DNA from 2 places in the Kitasatospora sp. NPDC101235 genome. Region 2 is predicted to be linked to the other one. Evidence: riboswitches for the same ligand, from Rfam matches in the RefSeq annotation. Region 2 holds a riboswitch; the other holds the start of a gene.

The links. A riboswitch is a leader RNA that binds a small molecule or an ion and turns the genes downstream of it on or off. The one in region 2 is predicted to bind guanidine.
Positions count from the first base shown of each region.
Region 1: another riboswitch for guanidine. It lies ahead of ACIRRH_RS18540 (SMR family transporter); the one in region 2 lies ahead of ACIRRH_RS26690 (MBL fold metallo-hydrolase).

Region 1 is NZ_JBIWNZ010000010.1:73,452-77,848, reverse strand. Features, by position in the region: gene ACIRRH_RS18550 (hypothetical protein) at 1-529, shown strand, start outside; gene ACIRRH_RS18545 (MFS transporter) at 533-1,972, opposite strand; gene ACIRRH_RS18540 (SMR family transporter) at 2,067-2,381, opposite strand; guanidine-III (ykkC-III) riboswitch at 2,426-2,491, opposite strand; tRNA gene ACIRRH_RS18535 (tRNA-Cys) at 2,577-2,648, shown strand; gene ACIRRH_RS18530 (xanthine dehydrogenase family protein molybdopterin-binding subunit) at 2,742-4,397, opposite strand, start outside.
Region 2 is NZ_JBIWNZ010000017.1:161,433-165,829, reverse strand. Features, by position in the region: gene fes (enterochelin esterase) at 1-723, shown strand, start outside; gene ACIRRH_RS26700 (Scr1 family TA system antitoxin-like transcriptional regulator) at 827-1,609, shown strand; gene ACIRRH_RS26695 (DUF397 domain-containing protein) at 1,606-1,803, shown strand; guanidine-III (ykkC-III) riboswitch at 1,833-1,900, shown strand; gene ACIRRH_RS26690 (MBL fold metallo-hydrolase) at 1,912-2,775, shown strand; gene ACIRRH_RS26685 (Uma2 family endonuclease) at 2,798-3,346, opposite strand; gene ACIRRH_RS26680 (hypothetical protein) at 3,435-3,602, shown strand; gene ACIRRH_RS26675 (hypothetical protein) at 3,592-4,155, shown strand; gene ACIRRH_RS26670 (DHA2 family efflux MFS transporter permease subunit) at 4,159-4,397, opposite strand, start outside.

The DNA of each region.
Region 1 (4,397 bases), on a different contig from region 2:
GCGCGGCTGGCGCTACGACAGCAGCGGCAACGGCACCCAGGTGTGGCCGCAGAAGATCCAGGGCGGCGCGCTCTGGGACCTCCCGCTCCAGTCCATCCCGTTCCCCGGGCACACCTTCCAGGTGCTCTCGATGGACTACAACATCATGTACAACCAGTGCGGCCCCGACACCAGGGCCGACCCGGCGCTCCACCCCGGCTTCCAGGCCCAGGCCCGCGACGCCTACCTGATGGGCTTCGAGCGCACCTACAACGGCAACCGGGCGCCGTACGTCATCGGCAACCACTTCGAGGAGTGGAACGGCGGCATCTACATGAACGCCGTCGAGGAGGTCCTCAAGGCCATCGCGGACAAGCCGGAGGTCCGGCTGGTCTCCTTCCGGCAGCTGGTCGACTGGCTGGACGCCCAGGACCCGGCGGTGCTGCGCAAGCTCCGGACCCTCGCCCCGGGCCAGTCCCCGGCCGACGGCTGGGAGTCCTTCCTCGGCGCCCCGGCGGGGGCCAGGGCCCCCGCCGCCGCCGTCGGCTGACCGTCAGGTCCGGGTGCGGACCCGGCCGGAGAGCAGCGCTCCCAGCAGCGACACCCCGATGCTGGTCAGGAACACCACCGCGAAGGCGCCGGGCGACCCGGCGCCTTCCGCCGTGTCGTGGAGGGCGGCCACCGAGCCACCGCCCAGCGCCGCGAACAGCACCCCGGCCAGGCCGGTGAGCAGCACGTTGCCCAGCGCGTCGCTCATCTGGAGCGCGGCCGAGTTGGCGCCGGCGTCCTCCGGCCTGGAGAGCTTCATCATCAGCACGCTGACGGACGCGATGGTCAGCCCCATCCCGAGGCCGCCGACGCCCCAGGCGACCGCGGCCACCCAGGCCGGCACCGCCGGGACGAGCACCAGCGCGGCGCCCCCGATCGCCACCACGGTCAGCACGAAGCCGCCCCGGATCATCGGCACCCGGAAGCGCTCGGCGGCCGGCCGGCCCTGGAGCCACGAGCCCAGCGCCCAGGTGAGGCCGCCGCTGGTCAGGGTCAGCCCGGCCAGCGTCGGCGAGAGGCCGCGCCGGCTGGTCATCATCAGCGGGATGAACACCTCGGCGGAGAAGAACGCGCCCGCCGACACCCCGCGCAGCAGGATCACCGCCGGCAGTCCGCGCACCGCGCGCAGCGTCCCGGCGGGCAGCAGCCCGAGGACGGCCGGCGCCAGCAGTGCCACCCCGGCCGCCCCGGGGATCAGCCCGATCAGGTCGAGGCGCTGGCCGGCGTACTGCACCAGGCCGGCGCCGACCGCCGCCATCGCGGCCAGCCGGGTGCGGCGGCGGTCGAAACCGCCGCCCTTGGCCACCGGGTGCTCACGCTCGGAGCGGGCGAGCGCCGGGCCCATCACGGCCAGCGGCAGCAGGATCAGCACCGGCACGGCCAGGAACACCCAGCGCCAGCCCAGGTGCTGGGTGACGGCCCCGGCGACCAGCGGGCCGACGATCGAGGGCAGCACCCAGGCCGAGGAGAAGGCCGCGAACACGGACGGCCGCAACCGCTCCGGATAGGCCCGGCCGACCACCACGTACAGCGCGACGATCACCAGCCCGCCGCCCAGGCCCTGGATCGACCGCCCGGCCACGAACACCCACATCCCGGGCGCCGTCCCGGCCACCACCAGGCCGACGCCGAACACCGCGATGCCGGTGAACAGCGGTTGCAGCGGGCCGCGCCGGTCGCACCACTGACCGGAGACGACCAGGGCGAACAGCGTGCTGGTGAAGTACCCGGAGAAGGCGAAGGCGTACAGCGAGACGCCGTGCAGCTGGCGGGCCGCCGTCGGCATCGCGGTGTTGACGGCGGTCGCCTCGAAGGCGATCACCAGGACCACCGAGACGATCCCCAGCGTCAGCGCGCGGTAGCGGCCGCCGAGCACCCCGCCACCGGGGTCGTCGTCGAGGGGTATCGGCACGGGGTCGACCGAGGTGGGGGAGGCAGTGGTCATACGTAACATCGTAAGAGCCGTCTGCCTCGATGACCCCTGACCCCGGTCGGTGATCGGCTCGGCCCCGGGTCCTGGGACGGCGGCGCGGCGCAGGTCAGTGCAGCACCTTGAGGCCCACCACGCCGGAGACGATCAGCAGCAGGCAGACGATCCGGGCCATGGTCGCCGGGTCCCCCAGGACGGCCATGCCGTAGACCGCGGTGCCGACCGCGCCGATGCCGACCCAGGCGGCGTAGCCGGTGCCGATCGGAATGGTGCGCATCGCGTACGCCAGACCGCCCATGCTGAGCAGCAGTGCGACGCCGAAGACGAGGCTGGGAACGAGGCGGGTGAAGCCCTTGGACGATTCCAGGGCGACCGCCCACACGGTCTCCAGGAAACCCGAGACGATCAGAACGAGCCAGGCCACGACAGTGGTACCTCCGCAGTCCACAGCGGCCGGATTGCCGCTGAACTGCGCCGTCTTGTCGTCACCGGGTACGACGCGCTCGTCCGGGGTGGCGGAAATGCCGCCACCTGTCCGCGACGGTAGCACACACTGCCATACAGAATTTACAAAGGGGCGTTGACCCCTCTCCCCCGGATCGGCCACTATGAATTCACTGGCCGTGTGCCCGAGTGGCTTAGGGAACCGTCTGCAAAGCGGTGCACGCGGGTTCGATTCCCGCCATGGCCTCACCGGAAAAGGAATTGCCGGTCGACTCCGAAAGTCGTCCGGCAATTCCTTTTCGCTGTTTCCGTCGTTTCCGTCGCTGTCCGGGGAATCCGGTCAGGCCGTGACGGCGTCCTCCGCCCGGATCGGCAGCCGGCCGACCGGCAGGCCGGTGGCGGCGCGCACGGCCGCGGCGACGGCCGCCGGGGCGACCACCGCGGGAACGGCGCCGACCGCCTTGGCGCCGAACGGGGCCACCACGTCGCGCTCCTCCAGCAGCGTGGCGATCCGCACCTCCGGGGTGTCCAGCGCGGTGGGCAGCCGGTAGCCGGTGAGCGAGGGGTTCTGGAGCACCCCGCCCTCCGTCCGCAGGTCCTCCAGCAGCGCCAGGCCCACGCCCTGGGCCACCCCCGCCTCGATCCGGTCCTCGATCTGGCGCGGGTTCAGCGCCCGGCCGACGTCCTGGGCGACCGTCATCTCGACCACCCGCACGGCGCCCAGCTCGATGTCCACGTCCACCACCGCGCGCATGGCGCAGAACGAGATGGAGACGAAGGCGTCGCCCTGCCCGGCCTCGTCCAGCGGCTCGGTGGGGTGCGGGCGGCACTGCGCGGTGGCCCACAGCTCCTTGCCCTCCAGTGCCTCGGCGACCGGCATGCCGAGCACCCCGTCGTACGAGGTGATCTTGCCGTCGGCGATCTGGAGCAGCTCCGCCGACATCCCGAAGTTCGCCGCGATCGGCTGCAGCAGCTGGTGGCGGACCATCAGCGCGGCCCGCTCGACGGCGCCGCCGGAGACCCAGGTGTGCCGGCCGCGGGCGGACGGCCCGGCGATCGACTGGTCGCTGTCGGCCGGCGCGATGTAGACCTCGCTGACGCCCAGCACGGTCTGCACGATCTGCCGGGCCAGCGTGGCGAAGCCCTGTCCGGCATCGACGGCCGCGCAGATCACCGTGGCGTGGTCGCCGCTGACCCGCACGGTCGCCGTGGAGACCTCGTCCTCGCCCTCGGCGCCCAGCATGTGCACCATGCCGACGGCGTAGCCGATGCCGCGCCGCACCGCCGCCGGGTCGCCCGCGCCGCCGGGCCCGCCGGGCAGCAGCCACTCGGCGTCCGGGTCGTCCACCGGCAGCGCCGGCAGCGGCTCGGCGGCGACCGCGTCGAGCAGGGCGCGCACCGGCGCCGGGCAGGTGACGGCCTGTCCGGTGGGCAGCGGGTCGCCGGTGGACATCGCGTTGCGGCGGCGGATCTCCACCGGGTCCACACCGATCCGGGCGGCCAGCTGGTCCAGCTGCGACTCGTACGCGAAGCAGGCCTGCAGGGCGCCCTCGCCGCGCATCCGGCCGGCCGGCGGGTTGTTGGTGCGCACCGCCCAGGCGTCCACGAAGACGTTCGGGCAGACGTACGGGCCGGCCGAGAAGGCCGTCGCGGCGGCCAGCGCCTCGGCGGAGACGTCCGCGTAGGCGCCGCCGTCCAGCAGGATCTGCGCCTCGACCTTCACCAGGGTGCCCTCGGCGTCGGCGTGGTGGCGGTACCGCAGGAGCGCGGGGTGGCGCGAGGTGTGGGTCTGGAAGGACTCCTCGCGGGTGAGCGTCATCTTCACCGGGCGGCCGGTGCGCAGCGCCAGCAGGGCCAGGGTGACCTGGAAGGAGAGGTCCTCGCGGTCGGTGGTGGCGCCGGGCACGCCGGTGACCACCAGCCGGACCCGGTCCGGCTCCAGGCCGAGGCAGGCGGCGGTGCGGTCGCGGTCGCCGTGCGGGTCGGTGGAGGACAG
Region 2 (4,397 bases):
CGCGACGGCGTGCCGCGCGGGCGGACACTCGCCCGTACGGTGGCCGGCCGGCGGGTGGACGTCCACCTCCCGGCCGGCCACCGCGCGGATGGCGGCCCGTACCCGGTCGTGGTGCTGCTGGACGGCGAGATGTGGGGCGAGGTGCTGTCCGTCGGCGACACCCTCGACAACCTGACGGCGGACGGCGCGATCCCGCCGACCGTCACCCTGTTGGTGCACACCACGGGCCCGCAGCGCCCGGACGACCTCAGCTGCAACCCGGCCTTCGTCGACCTCCTCGCCGACCGCCTCCTCCCGTGGGCCGGCGCGGAGTTCGGCGCGAGCGACGACCCGGCCGCCACCGTGATCGCCGGCCAGAGCGCGGGCGGCCTCACCGCCGCCTACGCCGCCTACCGCCGCCCGGAGCGCTTCGGCAACGCGCTGTCCCAGTCCGGTTCCTTCTGGTGGCCCGACGAGACCGAGTTCGACGCCGGCAGCGAATGGCTGACCCGCCGCTTCGCCGCCGAGGAACGCCGTCCGGCCCGCTTCTGGATCGAGGTCGGCCTCCAGGAGTGGATGCTCCTCGCCCAGAACCGCCACCTGCGCGACGTCCTGACGGCCCGCGGCTACGAGCTCGCCTACCGCGAGTTCAACGGCGGCCACGACTACGCCTGCTGGCGCGGCGGGCTGGCGGACGGGCTCGCTCACCTGCTGGGGTCACCCGGAGGGATGGTTTCGGACTGATTCGCATACCTCCGGGCCATTGGGTGCCTAACGTCGGGAGTCCATACCGGATGACCTTGGGGGGTCAGCGATGAACGCGTCCTCGTCCGCCACTCCGCCGCCGATGTCCTGGCTGTACTGCGGCAACCAGATCAAGCTGTGGCGGACCCGCGCCGGCGTCAGCCGGGAGACCTTGGCGGAGGAGGCCGGGTACAGCCTTGAGAGCCTGCGGTCGATGGAGGCTGGGCGGCGGAAGCCGTCCATGCACCTGTTGCAGGTGGCGGACGACATGTGCGACGCGAAGGGGATCCTGGCAGCCGGAGCGCAGTTCCTGAAGCCGGAGAAGTATCCGTCGTCCGCCGAGGACTATATGAAGTACGAAGCCGAGGCGGTGGCGCTCAACTGGTATGAGAACCACTTCTTTCCGGGTCTGCTGCAGACCGAAGAGACCGTGAGAACGCTCCTCGAATCCCACTGGCCGCCACTCGATGACGAGACGGTCGAAACGCGGGTCGCTGCAAGGTTGGAGCGCCAGGAGATGCTGAAGGTGCAGACCAAAGCCTTCAACTTCCTCATCGAGGAAGGTGTCCTACGACGGCCGCTCACGACCATCGAAGCCCACCACCGCCAGTTGCGCCACGTTCTGTCGGTCGGCGAGGCGCGCCACATCACGGTTCAAGTGGTTCCGTCCCGAGGAATCCACCCTGGCCTGAACGGGCAGTTCATCCTTCTGGAAACAGCCGAACATCAACGACTCGCGTATGAGGAGGGTCAGGCGATGGGAATGCTCCATGCAGACCCCGCCAGGGTGAGCATCCTCAGCCATCGCCATGAAATGATCCTCCGGCAGGCTCTCAGTCCCGAGGCCTCGGCCAAGCTGATCAGTGAGTCGCTGGAGGAGCTATGAACGATGCGTTGACCTGGTTCAAGTCCAGCTACAGCAACACCGAGGGCGGCGCCTGTGTCGAAGTCGCCGTCAGTCACGCCACCGTCCGTGTCCGGGACTCCAAAGACAAGAGCGGCCCCCAGCTCGCCTTCGCTCCCCAGGCTTGGGCCGACTTCGTCGAGTTCGCCCGGAACGCTTCTCCTTCGACCGGCTGACGCCGCCGCCGGCCCGTGCTAGCGTCCCCGGGGCGGCGCAGCGGCGCCGGCCCCGGACGAGACGTGCGCCGTACCCGGCCTGCCAAGACGACGCACTCTGGAGGCGTCATGTCCGCTGCCGGTACTCCCATCGCCCGTCCACTGGATGTGCGATGGATCCACGGTTCCCCGTCCGCGAAGCACAACACCGACCCGGACATCCAGGTCCACGAGTACGACGAGCACACCGTCATCCTGCGCCAGAACAAGGCGGTCCACTACGAGGCGCCGTTCCTGTTCCTGCTGTTCGGGACGGAACGGGCAGTGCTGATCGACACCGGGGCGACCGCCGAGGCCGCGTACTTCCCGCTGCGCGCGACGGTCGACGAGCTGGTGGAGAAGTGGCTCGCCCGCAACCCCCAGCACGGTCGCGACTATCCACTGCTGGTTCTGCACACCCACCCGCACGGCGATCACGTCGCCGGCGACGGTCAGTTCGCCGACCGGCCGGCGACCACCCTAGTCGGTGGGGAACTCGCCACGGCCTGGCCGTACTTCGGATTCGACCGGGACGAGGAGGCGGTGGCCCTGGTCGACCTCGGCGGCGGGCGGGTGCTGAAGTGTCTGGCCACCCCGGGACACCACGAGGCGTCGGTCACCTACTACGACCCGTGGACCGGGTTCCTGCTCACCGGCGACACCGTCTACCCGGGGCGGCTGTACATCAACGACTGGCCGGCCTTCGGGCGGACCATCGAGCGGCTGGTCGCCTTCGCCGAGAGCCACCCGGTGACGCACGTGCTCGGCTGCCACATCGAGATGACCCGCGAGCCGGGCGTCGACTACCCGATCCGCACCACCCACCAGCCCGAGGAGCCCCCGCTCCAGCTCACCCCGGCCCACCTGCACCGGATCCGGGCCGCCGTCGCCGAACTCGGCGACCGTCCGCGCCGCTACCCGCTGGACGACCTGATCCTCTGGCCGCACGATTGAGCCCGCGCAGGCCCGAGGCCGGTCAGCCCCGGTAGGGCACCAGTCGCGCCAGGTCCAGCTCGAAGTCGAACGGCGAGGGAATACGGATCTTCTCGCCGAACTCCCGCTCCGTCCTGGTGTGGTAGCGGTCGCGGTTGGGCTCGGAGAACAGCGTCACCGTCTTCTGCCGAGGGTCCACGATCAGGTACATCGGGAAGCCCATCCGTGGGTAGTCGCGGACCTTCCCGCTCCAGTCGTTGTCGGGGTTGGACGGCGAGACGACCTCGACCGCGATCAGTGCCAGGTCGGCAGGGATCTCGCGGCCCAGCTCGATGACGTCCTCGGGCAGGTAGGTGAGGTCGGGGTTGCGGACGGAGCCGATCTCGGGTGAGGAGAGGTCGCTGTTCCCGGTCGGGAAGTAGCCGGGAGGGCAGTTCGCCTCGAACTGGCGCTGGACGATCGCCAGGTTGAGCTGATGGATCGGCGACGGCGACGCCTGCATGACGATGATGTCGCCCGACAGCTCGGCCTTGAAGCCGTTCGGCAGACTGCGGCGGGCCTCTTCGAGCAGGCGGTGGTGCTCAGAGTTCATGCGCTCTCCTCTGGTGCTTCCGGCACGCTACCGCGGCCCGCGCCGTAGGCCCGGCGGATCGGTGGCGCGTGCGGGAGGGGTGGTCCGGGTGGGGCGTGTGGTGGTGACGGGGTCGGCCGGGTTCGTGGGGTCGTCGGTGGTGCGGCTGCTGCCGGAGGCCGGCCGCACGGTGCCCGATGTGCTGGCCGAAGCAACCGGACGGCACGGCTGGTCCGACGGTCGGATCGACCGTCAGAATGGCAAACATGTCGACTGATCGAACCGGCCGGATCCTCGGAGCCGTTCTCGGGCTCGTGTTCATCCAGACCGGCGCGGGCTACCTACCTGCGGCCGTCGAGGTGTCGCTGCGAATGATCTCGGTGGCCGCGTTCCTCGTGCTGCTCGGGGCTGGCAAGTGGTGGGGCGGCCGGGCGGCCCCGCTGGACCGCAGCGAGGGAAAGCCGAAGACCGTCGTCGGACAGAACATCCAGTACATCGCGAGCGCCGGGGGACTCGCGGTCACCCTTGGGATCACGGTGGTCAACCGGCTCCTGCACACGCCGCTGGCGACCATGCCGTGGATCGCCACCGTGGTGGGCGTCCAACTCTTCATCCCCGCTGCTCTCTGGCGACGTCCCTCGCTGTACGTCCTCGGCGGCGCGATTTCGCTGTTCGGGGTGGTCGGGCTGGTGCTGGCCTTCGGCGGTGCCTCGGAGGCCACCGTCGGTACGGTCGCCGAGGCCGTCCCGGGGGTGCTGCTGCTGGGCTCGGTGTGCTGGTCCGCCCGGCCGCAGAGCGCACCCGGGCGGACCACCACAACAGCCGCCTGAGGTTCAGTCCTCCGAGGGCGGGCCCGGGGCCTCGGCCGGGAGGCGGACGGCCAACAGAGCCCCGGCGGCGACCAGGGCGGCGGTGAGCCCGAGGGCGAGCCGGTACGGCCCGACACCCGAGCCGTCGCCGAGTGCGCCGATCAGCGCCGCCGTGGCGGCGATGCCGAGGGCGCCGCCGAGCGTGCGCAGGATGGTGAACAGGCCCATCGCGCGGCCCATCGCGGGCGGCGGGACGTCGGCGA